Regions from separate parts of the [Enterobacter] lignolyticus SCF1 genome, predicted to be linked through region 1. Evidence: predicted binding sites of a transcription regulator. Region 1 holds the regulator's gene; each other region holds the start of a gene.
The links. The regulator sigma-54, encoded in region 1, starts transcription at its own class of promoters, with help from an activator protein. The targets are predictions, from matches to a motif close to GTTGGCACANNTTTCGCTNT.

Region 1 (4,956 bases):
CTGCGCCCGGAAGAGGTCGCCTATGTTGGCGACGACCTGATCGACTGGCCGGTGATGGCGGAGGTCGGCCTGAGCGTTGCCGTGGCTGACGCGCATCCGCTGCTCATTCCGCGTGCGGATTACGTCACGCATATTGCGGGGGGTAAAGGCGCTGTGCGGGAGGTGTGTGATTTGCTGCTGCTGGCTCAGGGCAAGCTAGATGAGGCCAAAGGGCAATCCATATGAGTAAAACCAGACGTTGGGTTATCATTCTGCTCTCGTTGGTCGCGCTGGTGCTGATCGGCTATAACTTCGTGAATAAAGACGATGCGGTGCACCCAATCGCCAACAGCAATGACCCGACTTACAAAAGCGAGCATACCGATACGCTCGTTTACAGCCCGGAAGGCGCGCTTAACTATCGCCTGATTGCGGAACATGTGGAGTATTTTTCCGATGACGCCGTTTCGTGGTTTGAGCACCCGCTGCTGACCACGTATGACGTCAACAAGGTTGCGACATGGTCCATCAAAGCGGATCGCGCCAAGCTGACGAACGACCGTATGCTGTATCTTTATGGGCATGTTGAAATCAACGCGCTAACGCCGGACTCTCAACTGCGCAAAATAACAACAGATAACGCCATGGTAAATCTGATAACGCAAGACGTAAGTTCAGACGATCTGGTGACGTTGTATGGGACGACATTTAATTCCAGCGGCCTGAAAATGCGCGGCAACTTACGCAGCAAAAACGCAGAGCTGATTGAAAAGGTGAGAACCTCTTATGAAATTCAAAACAAACAAACTCAGCCTTAAGCTTGCTCTTACCAGCGTCCTGCTGGCGGCCAGCCTGCCGGCGCTGGCGCTAACCGGCGACACCGATCAACCGATTCATATCGAGTCCGATCAGCAGTCGCTGGATATGCAGGGTAACGTCGCCACCTTTACCGGCAACGTTATCGTCACCCAGGGCAGTATCAAGATTAATGCGGATAAGGTCGTCGTCACTCGCCCGGGCGGTGAAAAAGGGAAAGAAACCATCGACGGTTACGGCAACCCGGCCACCTTCTACCAGATGCAGGACAACGGCAAGCCGGTGAAGGGGCACTCTTCCAAAATGCACTATGAAACGGCAAATGATTTCGTGGTGCTGACGGGGAACGCCTATCTGGAGCAGCTCGACAGCAACATCAAAGGCGACAAGATTACCTATCTGGTGAAAGAGCAGAAAATGCAGGCGTTCAGCGATAAAGGCAAACGCGTGACCACGGTGCTGGTACCGTCGCAGCTGCAGGATAAAGGCAACAACAAGGCTCCGGCGCCGCAGAAAAAGAGTAACTAATTCGCTATGGCAACATTAACTGCAAAAAATCTCGCAAAAGCCTATAAGGGCCGCCGGGTGGTCGAGGACGTTAGCCTCACCGTTAACTCCGGTGAGATTGTCGGTCTGCTGGGGCCAAACGGCGCCGGGAAGACCACCACCTTTTACATGGTGGTCGGCATCGTGCCGCGCGACGCCGGCAACATTATCATCGACGGCGACGATATCAGCCTGCTACCGCTGCATGCCCGCGCCCGTCGCGGTATCGGCTATCTGCCGCAGGAAGCCTCGATTTTCCGCCGCCTGAGCGTATTTGATAACCTAATGGCGGTGCTGCAAATTCGCGATGATTTAAGCAACGAGCAGCGCGAGGATCGCGCCAACGAGCTGATGGAAGAGTTCCATATCGAGCATCTGCGCGACAGCCTGGGGCAGGCGCTGTCCGGCGGGGAGCGCCGCCGTGTGGAAATTGCGCGCGCGCTGGCGGCAAACCCGAAATTCATCCTGCTGGATGAACCCTTTGCCGGCGTCGATCCTATCTCTGTTATCGACATCAAACGCATCATTGAACATCTGCGCGACAGCGGTCTTGGCGTGCTGATTACCGACCACAACGTGCGAGAAACGCTGGCCGTCTGTGAACGCGCCTACATTGTTAGCCAGGGTCACCTTATCGCCCACGGTACGCCAGAAGAAATCCTGCAAGACGAGCAGGTTAAGCGCGTGTACCTTGGGGAAGACTTCAGACTCTGATAGGGTATCAGGTATAGACGTATTAGCCGGAGACATTTGCCCTGACCATGAAGCAAGGTTTGCAATTAAGGCTCAGCCAACAGCTCGCCATGACACCACAACTGCAGCAGGCCATCCGCTTGCTGCAGCTGTCCACGTTGGAACTTCAGCAGGAACTTCAGCAGGCGCTGGAGAGCAACCCGCTGCTTGAGCAAACCGAGCTCCACGATGAAGTTGCGTCTACGGAAGTCCAGGACAGCGAAACGCTCGATACCGTCGACGCGCTCGAGCAAAAAGAGATGCCCGAGGAGCTGCCGCTGGACGCCAGCTGGGACGAGATCTATACCGCCGGAACCCCTTCCGGGACCGGCGCGGATTATCAGGACGACGAGATTCCGGTCTATCAGGGCGAAACCACGCAGACGCTGCAGGATTATCTGATGTGGCAGGTCGAGCTGACGCCCTTTTCCGATACCGATCGGGCTATCGCCACTTCCATTGTTGATGCGGTGGACGAGACGGGCTACCTGACGGTAACGCTGGACGACATCCTTGAAAGCATGGGCGATGAAGAGATTGGGCTCGACGAAGTGGAAGCGGTGCTCAAGCGAATCCAGCGTTTCGATCCCGTCGGCGTTGCGGCGCGCGATCTGCGCGACTGCCTGCTGATCCAGCTTTCGCAGTTTGCCAGGGAGACGCCGTGGCTGGAAGAAGCCCAGCTCATCATCAGCGATCATCTCGATCTTCTCGCCAACCATGACTTCCGCACGCTGATGCGCGTAACCCGGTTAAAGGAAGAGGTGCTGAAAGAGGCGGTAGCGCTGATTCAGTCGCTGGATCCTCGCCCCGGCCAGTCGATCCAGACCGGCGAGCCTGAGTATGTGATCCCCGACGTTCTGGTGCGCAAAGTCAACGATCGCTGGGCGGTGGATCTCAACGCCGACAGCCTTCCGCGTCTGCAGATAAATCAGCATTACGCCGGGATGTGCAATAACGCCCGCAACGATGCCGACAGCCAGTTCATTCGCAGCAACCTGCAGGAAGCCCGCTGGCTGATTAAAAGCCTGGAAAGCCGTAACGATACGCTGCTGCGCGTCAGCCGCTGCATCGTCGAACAGCAGCAGGCCTTCTTTGAAAAGGGCGAAGAGTTTATGAAGCCGATGGTGCTGGCGGATATCGCCCAGGCCGTCGAGATGCACGAATCCACGATTTCACGCGTCACGACGCAGAAGTATCTGCACAGTCCGCGTGGCATTTTTGAGCTTAAGTATTTCTTCTCCAGCCACGTCAATACCGAGGGCGGCGGCGAAGCCTCGTCCACGGCCATTCGCGCGCTGGTGAAGAAGTTAATTGCCGCGGAAAATCCCGCGAAACCGCTGAGTGACAGTAAGCTGACCACCATGCTCTGTGAACAGGGTATCATGGTGGCTCGCCGTACCGTTGCAAAGTACCGAGAGTCTTTATCCATTCCGCCGTCTAACCAGCGTAAACAACTGGTCTGACACAACCGATAAGGAAGACACTATGCAGCTCAATATCACAGGACACAATGTCGAAATTACTGAGGCTCTGCGCGATTTCGTTACCTCGAAATTCGCTAAGCTGGAGCAGTTCTTCGAACGCATTAATCAGGTCTATATTGTGTTAAAAGTGGAAAAAGTGACTCATATCTCGGACGCCACCCTGCATGTTAACGGTGGTGAAATCCATGCCAGTGCGGAAGGGCAGGATATGTATGCCGCTATCGACGGTCTTATCGATAAGCTGGCGCGACAGTTGACCAAACATAAAGATAAACTGAAACAACACTAATTGTCCGGGCGTTCGCCTGATGCCATAGTGCGCGTCGGGCGAAACGCAGGTGAAATTATGATGAACAACGATTCCGCTCTACAACTGAGCAATGTCCTTAACCAGGAATGTACCCGCAGTGCTGTTCACTGCCAGAGTAAAAAACGTGCGCTGGAAATCATCAGCGAACTGGCTGCTAAACAGCTCAGTTTGCCGCCTCAGGTGGTATTTGAGGCCATACTGACCCGCGAGAAAATGGGCAGTACCGGCATCGGCAACGGCATCGCCATCCCTCACGGTAAGCTGGAGGAGGATACGTTGCGCGCCGTCGGCGTCTTTGTACAGCTTGAAACGCCAATCCCGTTTGACGCCATTGATAACCAGCCGGTAGACCTGCTGTTCGCCCTGCTGGTGCCGGCCGATCAAACCAAAACGCACCTGCATACGCTCTCTCTGGTGGCAAAGCGTCTGGCCGATAAAACTATCTGCCGCCGCCTGCGCAGCGCGCAGAGCGACGAAGAGCTGTACCAGATAATCACGGGAGAAGAAGGCAGCGATGACGCGTAATGAGGAACCCTGTTGTGAGGAGAAACAGTAGATGGTACTGATGATCGTCAGCGGTCGTTCAGGCTCGGGGAAATCCGTCGCCTTGCGCGCGTTGGAAGATATGGGCTTCTACTGTGTAGATAACCTGCCGGTCATCTTGCTGCCTGAACTGGCAAAAAGCCTGGTGGACAGAAACATCTCCGCAGCGGTAAGCATCGACGTGCGCAACATGCCGGAATCACCGGAAATTTTCGAACAGGCGATGCAGAACCTGCCGGAAGCGTTCTCACCGCAGCTGCTGTTCCTCGATGCCGATCGCAATACGCTGATTCGTCGCTACAGCGATACCCGCCGCCTGCACCCGCTCTCCAGCAAAAACCTGTCGCTGGAAAGCGCTATCGACCAGGAAAGCGATCTGCTCGAGCCCCTGCGCTCCCGGGCCGACCTGATCGTCGACACCTCAGAGATGTCGGTGCATGAGCTGGCCGAGATGCTCAGAACGCGCCTGCTGGGCAAACGCGAGCGCGAGCTGACGATGGTGTTCGAATCGTTTGGTTTTAAGCACGGCATCCCTATCGATGCCGA
Region 2 (4,956 bases), 590 kb from region 1:
CGGATAGAGGTCGGGGTGACTTCCACCAGTTCGTCGTCATCGATGAACTCCAGCGCCTGCTCGAGGGTCATTTTAACCGGCGGAACCAGAACCGTTGCTTCGTCAGTACCGGACGCACGCATGTTGGTCAGTTTCTTACCGGTCAGGCAGTTTACGGTCAGGTCGTTAGAACGGCTGTGAATACCGATGATCTGGCCTTCGTAAACTTCAGCGCCGTGGCCGAGGAACAGCTTACCGCGATCCTGCAGGCTGAACAGGGCGAACGCTACCGCTTTACCCTGACCGTTGGAGATCAGTACGCCGTTCTGACGCTGGCCAACATCGCCCGCACGAACATCGTCGTAGTGGCTGAAGGTGGAGTACAGCAGACCGGTACCGGAAGTCATGGTCATGAACTCGGAACGGAAGCCAATCAGACCACGGCTTGGGATCACGTAGTCAAGACGTACGCGGCCTTTGCCGTCCGGATTCATGTTTTTCAGGTCGCCTTTACGCTCGCCCAGCGCCTGCATGACGGAGCCCTGATGCTGCTCTTCAACGTCCAGCGTTACGTTCTCGAACGGCTCTTGTTTGCGGCCGTCGATTTCGCGGAAGATAACTTTCGGACGGGAAACCGCCATTTCGAAACCTTCACGACGCATGTTCTCGATAAGAACAGACAGGTGCAGCTCACCACGACCGGAAACGCGGAATGCGTCAGCATCCGGAGTTTCTTCAACGCGCAGCGCCACGTTGTGCACCAGCTCTTTGTTCAGGCGGTCAAGGATCTGACGGGAGGTAACGTACTTACCTTCTTTACCACAGAACGGAGAGGTGTTAACGCAGAAGAACATGGATACGGTCGGTTCATCAACAGACAGCGCCGGCAGCGCTTCAACATTCTGCGTATCGCAGATGGTGTCAGAGATGTTCAGCTCGCCCAGACCGGTAATCGCGATGATATCGCCCGCTTCCGCAACGTCGCTATCGATACGCTCCAGACCCAGGTGGGTCAGCACTTTACCGACTTTACCGTTACGGGTTTTGCCTTCGCTATCAACGATAGTGACCTGCTGGTTCGGCTTCACTTTACCGCGCTTGATGCGGCCAATGCCGATGACGCCAACGTAGTTGTTGTAGTCCAGCTGGGAGATTTGCATCTGAAGCGGGCCATCGAGGTCAACGTTCGGCGCCGGTACGCGATCGACGATCGCCTGATACAGCGGGGTCATATCTTCCGCCATATCTTCGTGATCCAGACCCGCAATACCGTTCAGCGCGGACGCATAAACGATAGGGAAGTCCAGCTGCTCGTCGGTTGCGTCGAGGTTAACGAACAGGTCGAATACCTGGTCGACAACCCAGTCAGGACGCGCGCCAGGACGGTCAACTTTGTTGATAACGACAATCGGCTTCAGACCGTGGGCAAAAGCTTTCTTGGTGACGAAGCGCGTCTGCGGCATCGGGCCGTCAAAGGCATCAACCACCAGCAGCACGGAATCGACCATGGACATAACACGTTCAACTTCGCCACCGAAGTCGGCGTGCCCCGGGGTATCAACGATGTTGATACGGTAATCATTCCATTGGATAGCGGTGTTTTTCGCGAGGATAGTAATCCCACGCTCTTTCTCCAAATCGTTGGAGTCCATCACGCGTTCTTGTGCTTCAGTACGTGCGTCGAACGTACCGGATTGCTGTAGCAGCTTATCAACCAGGGTCGTCTTACCATGGTCAACGTGCGCGATGATGGCGATATTACGCAGATTTTCGATCACAACTTTGCCTCAGGCATTAGAAATAGCGCGTTATTGTACACGGATTAAGCGCGCTAAAAAACAGGATCACAAACATCCTCCGCAAACAAGTATTGCAGAGTTGCTTTGTGATCGCTTTCACGCAGAGCCAAAAGAGCGCCATAAGGCAAATTGCACCAAAACGGTGCTCAATATTCACATTGAAGCACTATTTTGGTGCATTATATCCATCATGGGGCACACCTTTTGCACTATGGTGCGCATGATAACGCCTTTTTAGGTGAATTTAAAAGTTGGCACAGATTTCGCTTTATCTTTTTCAGGGCAACCACGCCACTTTTACGTAGCAAGAATGTTTTCGTTACCACGACGACAATGACCAATCCGGGAGAGTTTAAGTATGTCCGCTGAACACGTTTTGACGATGCTGAACGAGCATGAAGTGAAGTTTGTCGATCTGCGCTTCACCGATACTAAAGGTAAAGAACAGCACGTCACTATCCCTGCTCATCAGGTAAATGCCGAATTCTTTGAAGAAGGCAAAATGTTTGACGGCTCCTCGATTGGCGGCTGGAAAGGTATCAACGAATCCGACATGGTTCTGATGCCGGACGCAACCACAGCGGTACTGGACCCGTTCTTCGAAGAACCGACCCTGATCATCCGTTGCGATATCCTCGAACCAGGCACGCTGCAGGGCTATGACCGCGACCCGCGCTCCATCGCTAAACGCGCTGAAGAATACCTGCGCGCAACCGGCATCGCGGATACCGTGCTGTTCGGGCCAGAGCCGGAATTCTTCCTGTTCGACGACGTGCGCTTCGGCAGCTCTATCTCCGGTTCTCACGTGGCTATCGACGATATCGAAGGCGCGTGGAACACCTCCACCAAATACGAAGGTGGTAACAAAGGTCACCGCCCGGCCGTGAAAGGCGGCTACTTCCCGGTTCCGCCGGTAGACTCCTCTCAGGATCTGCGCTCTACCATGTGCCTGGTGATGGAAGAGATGGGCCTGGTTGTTGAAGCACACCACCACGAAGTGGCTACCGCAGGTCAGAACGAAGTGGCTACCCGCTTCAACACTATGACCAAGAAAGCGGACGAAATTCAGATCTACAAATATGTGGTTCACAACGTTGCGCATCGCTTCGGCAAAACCGCAACCTTCATGCCGAAACCGATGTTTGGCGACAACGGCTCCGGTATGCACTGCCACATGTCTCTGGCCAAGAACGGCGCTAACCTGTTCTCCGGCGACAAATACGCAGGCCTGTCTGAAATGGCGCTGTACTACATCGGCGGCGTTATCAAACACGCAAAAGCCATCAACGCCCTGGCGAACCCGACCACCAACTCCTATAAGCGTCTGGTCCCGGGTTACGAAGCGCCGGTCATGCTGGCCTACTCTGCCCGTAACCGTTCCGCATCCATCCGTATTCCGGTGGTTGCAAGCCCGAAAGCGCGCCGTATCGAAGTGCGCTTCCCGGACCCGGCAGCTAACCCGTACCTGTGCTTTGCCGCACTGCTGATGGCCGGTCTCGACGGTATCAAGAACAAGATCCACCCGGGCGAAGCAATGGACAAAAACCTGTACGACCTGCCGCCGGAAGAAGCGAAAGAAATCCCGCAGGTTGCTGGTTCTCTGGAAGAAGCGCTCCACGAGCTGGATCTGGACCGCGAGTTCCTGAAAGCAGGCGGCGTATTTACCGATGAAGCGATTGACGCCTACATCGCTCTGCGTATCGAAGAAAACGACCGCGTACGCATGACGCCGCACCCGGTAGAGTTTGAGCTGTACTACAGCGTTTAAGTTTACGTAGTAATACTCAGCAAACCTCCTGCGGCGGCCTGGCTGCGGCAGGAAGGATGCAGAGGATTTTTAGTTGCCGTGGAAACTTTCAGCCCATCTTCGGATGGGCTTTTTTCACCAGCAACAATCTGATCTCGCGCGCTTTTTCCCCGTAAAAAGCTATAATGCACTAAATTAGTGCACACCGTTCCGGAGGACTGCTTTATGGCAACAGGCGTGCTGCCCGATGCTGGGCAGATCCTTAACGCGTTAATCAACAGCATCTTACTGGTCGATGATGACCTGGCGGTGCATTACGCCAACCCGGCCGCCCAGCAGCTGCTGGCGCAAAGTTCACGAAAACTTTTCGGCTCCCCGCTGCCGGAGCTGCTGAGCTACTTCTCGCTGAACATCGGCCTGATGCATGAAAGCCTGCACGCCGGCCAGGGCTTCACCGATAACGAAGTAACGCTGGTTATCGACGGCCGCTCGCACATTCTTTCCGTGACCGCACAGCGCCTGCCCGACGGCCTGATCCTGCTTGAAATGGCGCCAATGGATAACCAGCGCCGTCTGAGCCAGGAGCAGCTTCAGCACGCCCAGCAGGTCGCGGCGCGCGATCTGGTGCGCGGTCTGGCGCATGAAATTAAAAATCCCCTTGGCGGCCTTCGCGGCGCGGCGCAGCTGCTGAGTAAAGCGCTGCCCGACCCATCGCTGATGGAATACACCAACGTCATCATCGAGCAGGCTGACCGCCTGCGCAATCTGGTCGACCGGCTCCTCGGCCCGCAGCATCCGGGTATGCACGTCAGCGAGAGCATTCACAAAGTGGCGGAGCGGGTGGTCAAACTGGTCTCCATGGAGCTGCCGGCTAACGTCACCCTGGTACGGGATTACGATCCCAGCCTGCCGGAGCTGCCCCACGACCCGGATCAGATTGAGCAGGTGCTGCTGAACATCGTGCGCAACGCGCTGCAGGCGCTTGGCCCCGACGGCGGTGAAATCATCCTGCGTACCCGTACCGCCTTTCAGCTTACGCTGCACGGCGTGCGCTACCGCCTTGCCGCCCGCATCGACGTTGAAGACAACGGGCCGGGCATTCCGCCGCATCTCCAGGATACGCTGTTTTATCCGATGGTCAGCGGACGCGAAGGCGGCACCGGGCTGGGGTTGTCTATCGCCCGCAGCTTAATCGATCAACACTCCGGCAAAATTGAATTTACCAGTTGGCCGGGTCATACCGAGTTTTCGGTTTACCTGCCCATTCGGAAATAGAGGGTTAATGTATGCAACGAGGGATAGTCTGGATCGTTGATGACGACAGCTCCATTCGCTGGGTGCTTGAACGCGCCCTCTCCGGTGCCGGCCTAAGCTGTACAACCTTTGAAAACGGCAACGAGGTCCTTGATGCGCTGGCCAGCAAAACGCCGG
Region 3 (4,956 bases), 1.8 Mb from region 1:
GCGGTAAAGCGATTTTCTGGCGGATCCAGACGGTACCGGAAACGACAGGCTGTTGAACCGCGGGCTGTGCGGTGGTTACAGACGCCCCAGAGGCGGGTGCCGGTGCCGGAACGTTTGCGCTTTTCTGCGCACAGGCAGAAAGGGCGACCGCAACCGCTAAACCACTTAAGATAGCGACGAGTTTCATTATGCTCTCCTTCTTAGTCACGCAAAAAACAGGCATTTATCCCGTCATTACGCGTACTCCAAACATTTATCACTCGTTAATTATGGCAGATGTCGCACTTAATTGCCTGTAAGCACCGCATTATTCAGACTATTGCACCCATCGGACCACTTTGAAAACTGCGTTATACTCTGCCTAATCCCGTCTTCTGGGCGAACATAATTATTATTGAGGACATGTATGAGTCAGGCGCTCTCCAACTTACTTACTTTATTACACCTGGAAAAAATAGAAGAGGGATTGTTCCGCGGCCAAAGCGAAGACCTGGGATTGCGCCAGGTGTTTGGCGGCCAGGTGGTCGGCCAGGCGCTGTATGCGGCAAAAGAAACCGTGCCGACGGAACGGCTGATCCACTCCTTTCACAGCTATTTTCTGCGCCCGGGCGACAGCCAGAAGCCGATTGTCTATGACGTCGAGGTGCTGCGTGACGGCAACAGCTTCAGCGCCCGCCGCATCGCGGCCGTGCAGAACGGTAAGCCGATTTTCTACATGACGGCCTCGTTCCAGGCGCCGGAGCCGGGCTATGAGCACCAGAAAACGATGCCGCCCGCCCCCGCGCCCGACGATCTGAAATCAGAAACACATATCGCCCAGTCGCTGGCGCATTTGCTGCCGCCGCAGGTTAAAGAGAAATTTCTGTGCGAGAAACCGCTGGAGATCCGCCCGGTTGAGTTTCATAACCCGATGAAAGGCCACGTTGCCGAACCGGCCCGTCAGGTGTGGCTCCGCGCTAACGGCAACATGCCGAAGGATTTCCACATCCATCAGTCCCTGCTCGGCTATGCCTCTGATTTCAACTTTCTGCCCGTGGCGCTGCAGCCGCACGGCGTGGGTTTTCTGGAAAAAGGGATGCAGGTGGCGACCATCGATCACTCGATGTGGTTCCACCGCCCGTTCGACATGAACGACTGGCTGCTGTACAGCGTGGAGAGCACCTCAGCATCGAGCGCCCGCGGGTTTGTGCGCGGCGAGTTCTATACCCAGGACGGTATTCTGGTGGCGTCGACGGTGCAGGAAGGCGTAATGCGCAACCGCGCGGTCTGACCCCGACCCCGGAAAACCAAAAGCCTCCCGTCGGGAGGCTTTTTTCATGCTCAGGAGATAACACAGCCGATCAGGCGTTGTAGGCGTTCTCGCCGTGGCTGTTCACGTCCAGGCCTTCGCGCTCCTGCTCTTCCGGTACCCGCAGCCCGACGGTCAGGTCCGCCAGCTTATAGCCGATGAAGGCAACCACGCCGGACCAGACGATAGTGACCGCCACGCTCTCCAGCTGCACCAGCACCTGGTGCCCCATGGTGACGCCTGTCGCGTAGCCCACGCCGCCAAGCGACGTTGAGGCGAAGATCCCGGTCAGGATGCAGCCAATGATGCCGCACACGCCGTGCACGCCGAACACATCGCACGGGTCATCAACGCGCAGCCAGCGCTTGAGCGCCGTTACGCCCCACAGCCCGGCCAGCCCAGCCGCGATACCGACAATCAGCGCGCCGCCCACGCCGATGTAGCCGCAGGCTGGCGTGACCGCAACCAGGCCGGCAATCGCCCCGGAGCAGGCGCCCAGCAGAGAGGGTTTGCCGCGCAGCGCCCACTCGCCGAAAACCCAGGCCAGGATGGCCGCTGCGGTCGCCACTACGGTGTTAAGAAACGCCAGTGCGGCAATTTCGTTCGCCGCGCTGGCGGAACCCGCGTTGAAGCCGAACCAGCCGATATAAAGGATCGCCGTACCGGTAAACACCATCGGCAGGTTGTGCGGTTTAAACGCCTCTTTGCCAAAACCGACGCGTTTTCCCATCATGTACGCCCCGACGAGGCCGGCGATCGCGGCGTTGATATGAACGACGGTACCGCCCGCAAAGTCCAGCGCGCCGTGGTTTGCCAGCAGACCGCCGCCCCACACCATGTGCGCAATCGGCACATAGGAGAGGGTCATCCACACCACCACGAAAATCAGCACGGCGGAGAAGCGGATGCGTTCCGCCAGCGCGCCCACCACCAGCCCGACGGTAATGCAGGCGAAAGAGGCCTGGAAAACCACATGAATGTACTGATAGAACGTCCCCATCAGCGCTTTCAGCTCAATGTTCTTCAGCATTATCCAGTCAAAGCTGCCGAAGAAGTTGCCGCCCGTCCCGAACGCCAGGGTATAGCCGTATACCACCCACAGTACGCAAACCAGCGCAAACGTCACCGTCACCTGCGTCAGCATCGAAAGCACGTTCTTACCGCGGATCAGGCCGCCGTAGAACAGGGCAATCCCCGGCAGGGTCATAAACAGCACCAGCGCGGTACAAATCATCATAAAGGCGTTATCGGCTTTATCCGCGACGGCGGGCGCCGCCAGCGCCAGCCCCGGCAGCAGCGTCAGAACGCCGAGGGTTGTTTTCAGCAGTACTTTGTTCATGTTCTCGATCCCTATCACTGTGTGTCAGGTGTTTAAAGCGCCGCTTCGTCGGATTCGCCGGTGCGAATACGAATCACGCGCTGCAGCTCGGCGACGAAAATTTTGCCGTCGCCAATTTTGCCGGTGTAGGCCGCCTTGCTGACCACATCGATGACCTCATCGAGCTGGTCGTCCGCGATGGCGACATCGATTTTGACCTTCGGCAGGAAGTTGACGCTGTACTCCGCGCCGCGGTAAAGCTCGGCATGGCCCTTCTGGCGGCCAAACCCTTTCACCTCAGTCACGGTCAGCCCCTGAATGCCCATTGAAGACAGCGCTTCGCGAACGTCTTCAAGTTTGAATGGTTTGATTACCACGGTAACCAGCTTCATAGATCCCCTCCAGTCAGAATTCGGTAATGGCCGTCGCTCACGGCTGAGATAAAGCAATCGGCGTGCCAGAAATAAAAACGGCTGTCCTGGCGCGGGCTGACGTGCCCTGGCGGGAGGGGGATAAAAAAACGCACCATGCCGGTGCAGGGTGCGTTGAGGTTTTGCACCAGAACAGGTGCGTGTTAGCAGAGCGCCTGCGGATGGTGCATCAGGCGATAAGCGACTCTTCTTCCATGCTGGCGGCCAGCTCTTCGCCCGCCAGCTGCAGCTGATACATTTGCCAGTAGCGGCCTTTCGCTTCCAGCAGCTGCTGATGGGTCCCGCGCTCAACCGCCTGTCCGCGATGCAGCACCATGATGGTGTCCGCCTCAACGATGGTCGACAGGCGGTGGGCGATCACCACCAGCGTGGTGTGCTGACGCACCGTCGCCAGCGCCTGCTGGATAGCGCGCTCGGTACCGGAGTCGATATTGGCCGTCGCCTCATCGAGGATCAGGATCTGCGGCGTATCCACCAGCACTCTCGCCAGCGCCAGCAGCTGTTTCTGCCCGACAGAAAGATTATTGCCCTGCTCGCCAAGGCGGGTGTAGATGCCGTCGCTCAGGCCGCGCGCCATTTCCGCCAGCTGCACCGTTTCCAGCGCCTGCCAGACCTGCGCTTCGCTGATATCGCGCCCCAGCGCGACGTTGGCAAAGAGCGTGTCCGCCATCACCACCGGGTCCTGCTGCACCATGGCGACACTCTGACGCAGCGCGCTGTGGCTCAGCGACGGCAGCGGCCGACCGTCAAGGCGGATCTCGCCGCGGGTCAGCGGGTAGTATCCCATCAGCAGGCTGGCGAGCGTACTTTTGCCGCTGCCGGTGTGCCCGACCAGCGCGATAAAGCTGCGCGACGGCACCGTCAGATTGATGTCCTGCAGGACCAGACGGTCGTCGCGATAGGCGAACGAGACGTTATCAAACGCAATGGCGCCGCTTTGCAGCGGTACCGCGTCCTGGCCGTAGGTCTGCCGCGGTTTGTCCATCAGCTCGAACACGCGCTCGCCGGCAACCACCGCCTGCTGCAGCATCGACTGCTGGGTGGTCAGTTCAATCAGAGGTTCGTTAAGGCGCCCGAGGTAGCTGATAAACGCGTACAGCACCCCGACCTCAATCGTGCCGGTCGACGTCAGGCCGAACATCATCAGCAGGCCGCACAGCACCATCGACGAAAACAGGCTCAACAGCGGACGCAGCAGGAACCCGTCCAGGCGCAGCGTCTGCATCCGCGCCATATAGTGCGAACGGCTGGACTCCCCCACCCGCTCGCCGAAGCGCGCCTGCTGACGGAACTGCTGAATCACGCTCATGCCGTTGATGACTTCGTTAAAGCCGTCATTGATATCCGCCAGATAGCCGCGCACCCGGCGCACGATAGGCGTGCTGTAGCGCTGATAAATCACCATCACCACCAGCACCGCCGGGAAAATGGCGATCGCCACCAGCGCCATGCGCCAGTCGAGGCTGAACATTGCCACCAGCATCGCGCCAATCAGCGCCGCGCTGCGCAGCACCGTCGCCACCACGGTGACGTAGAGATCGCGAATCACCTCCGTGTCGTTGGTGACGCGAGAGATAAGCTGTCCGACCGGCTGCACGTCAAACTCGCTGAGCGGCTGGCGCAGCGCGGCGTCCATCACGTCGGTGCGTAGCTGCTGCACCACGCCGACCGCCGCGCGGTTAAACAGCAGCGACTGCGCATAATGCAGCGATGCCGCCAGCAGCTGGAGGCACACATAGGCCGCCGCCAGCCCCGCGACGATCCTCCAGGGCAGGTCGCCTTTCGCCACCATGTTGTCGATAAAATAGCTTATCAGCAGCGGTCCGCTCACCTCGGCCGCCGCCGCGACCCACAGGAGAACAACGCCAATCGCCATGGGTTTTCGCCACGGCGAACCGTAGGCCAGAAGGCGTTTAAGG

Region 2: glnA (glutamate--ammonia ligase) is a predicted target of sigma-54. The motif match lies at 2,029-2,048, and genes of this name have one in related genera.
Region 3: glnK (P-II family nitrogen regulator) is a predicted target of sigma-54. The motif match lies at 3,049-3,068, and genes of this name have one in related genera.

Annotation. Positions count from the first base shown of each region.
Region 1 covers NC_014618.1:516,168-521,123, reverse strand. Annotated here, with positions in the region: gene kdsC (3-deoxy-manno-octulosonate-8-phosphatase KdsC) at 1-225, shown strand, start outside; gene lptC (LPS export ABC transporter periplasmic protein LptC) at 222-797, shown strand; gene lptA (lipopolysaccharide ABC transporter substrate-binding protein LptA) at 766-1,323, shown strand; gene lptB (LPS export ABC transporter ATP-binding protein) at 1,330-2,055, shown strand; gene rpoN (RNA polymerase factor sigma-54) at 2,103-3,536, shown strand; gene hpf (ribosome hibernation promoting factor) at 3,559-3,846, shown strand; gene ptsN (PTS IIA-like nitrogen regulatory protein PtsN) at 3,904-4,392, shown strand; gene rapZ (RNase adapter RapZ) at 4,424-4,956, shown strand, end outside.
Region 2 covers NC_014618.1:4,737,120-4,742,075, forward strand. Annotated here, with positions in the region: gene typA (ribosome-dependent GTPase TypA) at 1-1,757, opposite strand, end outside; gene glnA (glutamate--ammonia ligase) at 2,137-3,546, shown strand; gene glnL (nitrogen regulation protein NR(II)) at 3,751-4,800, shown strand; gene glnG (nitrogen regulation protein NR(I)) at 4,812-4,956, shown strand, end outside.
Region 3 covers NC_014618.1:3,574,837-3,579,792, forward strand. Annotated here, with positions in the region: gene ENTCL_RS16705 (YbaY family lipoprotein) at 1-187, opposite strand, end outside; gene tesB (acyl-CoA thioesterase II) at 407-1,270, shown strand; gene amtB (ammonium transporter AmtB) at 1,341-2,627, opposite strand; gene glnK (P-II family nitrogen regulator) at 2,660-2,998, opposite strand; gene ENTCL_RS16725 (SmdB family multidrug efflux ABC transporter permease/ATP-binding protein) at 3,207-4,956, opposite strand, start outside.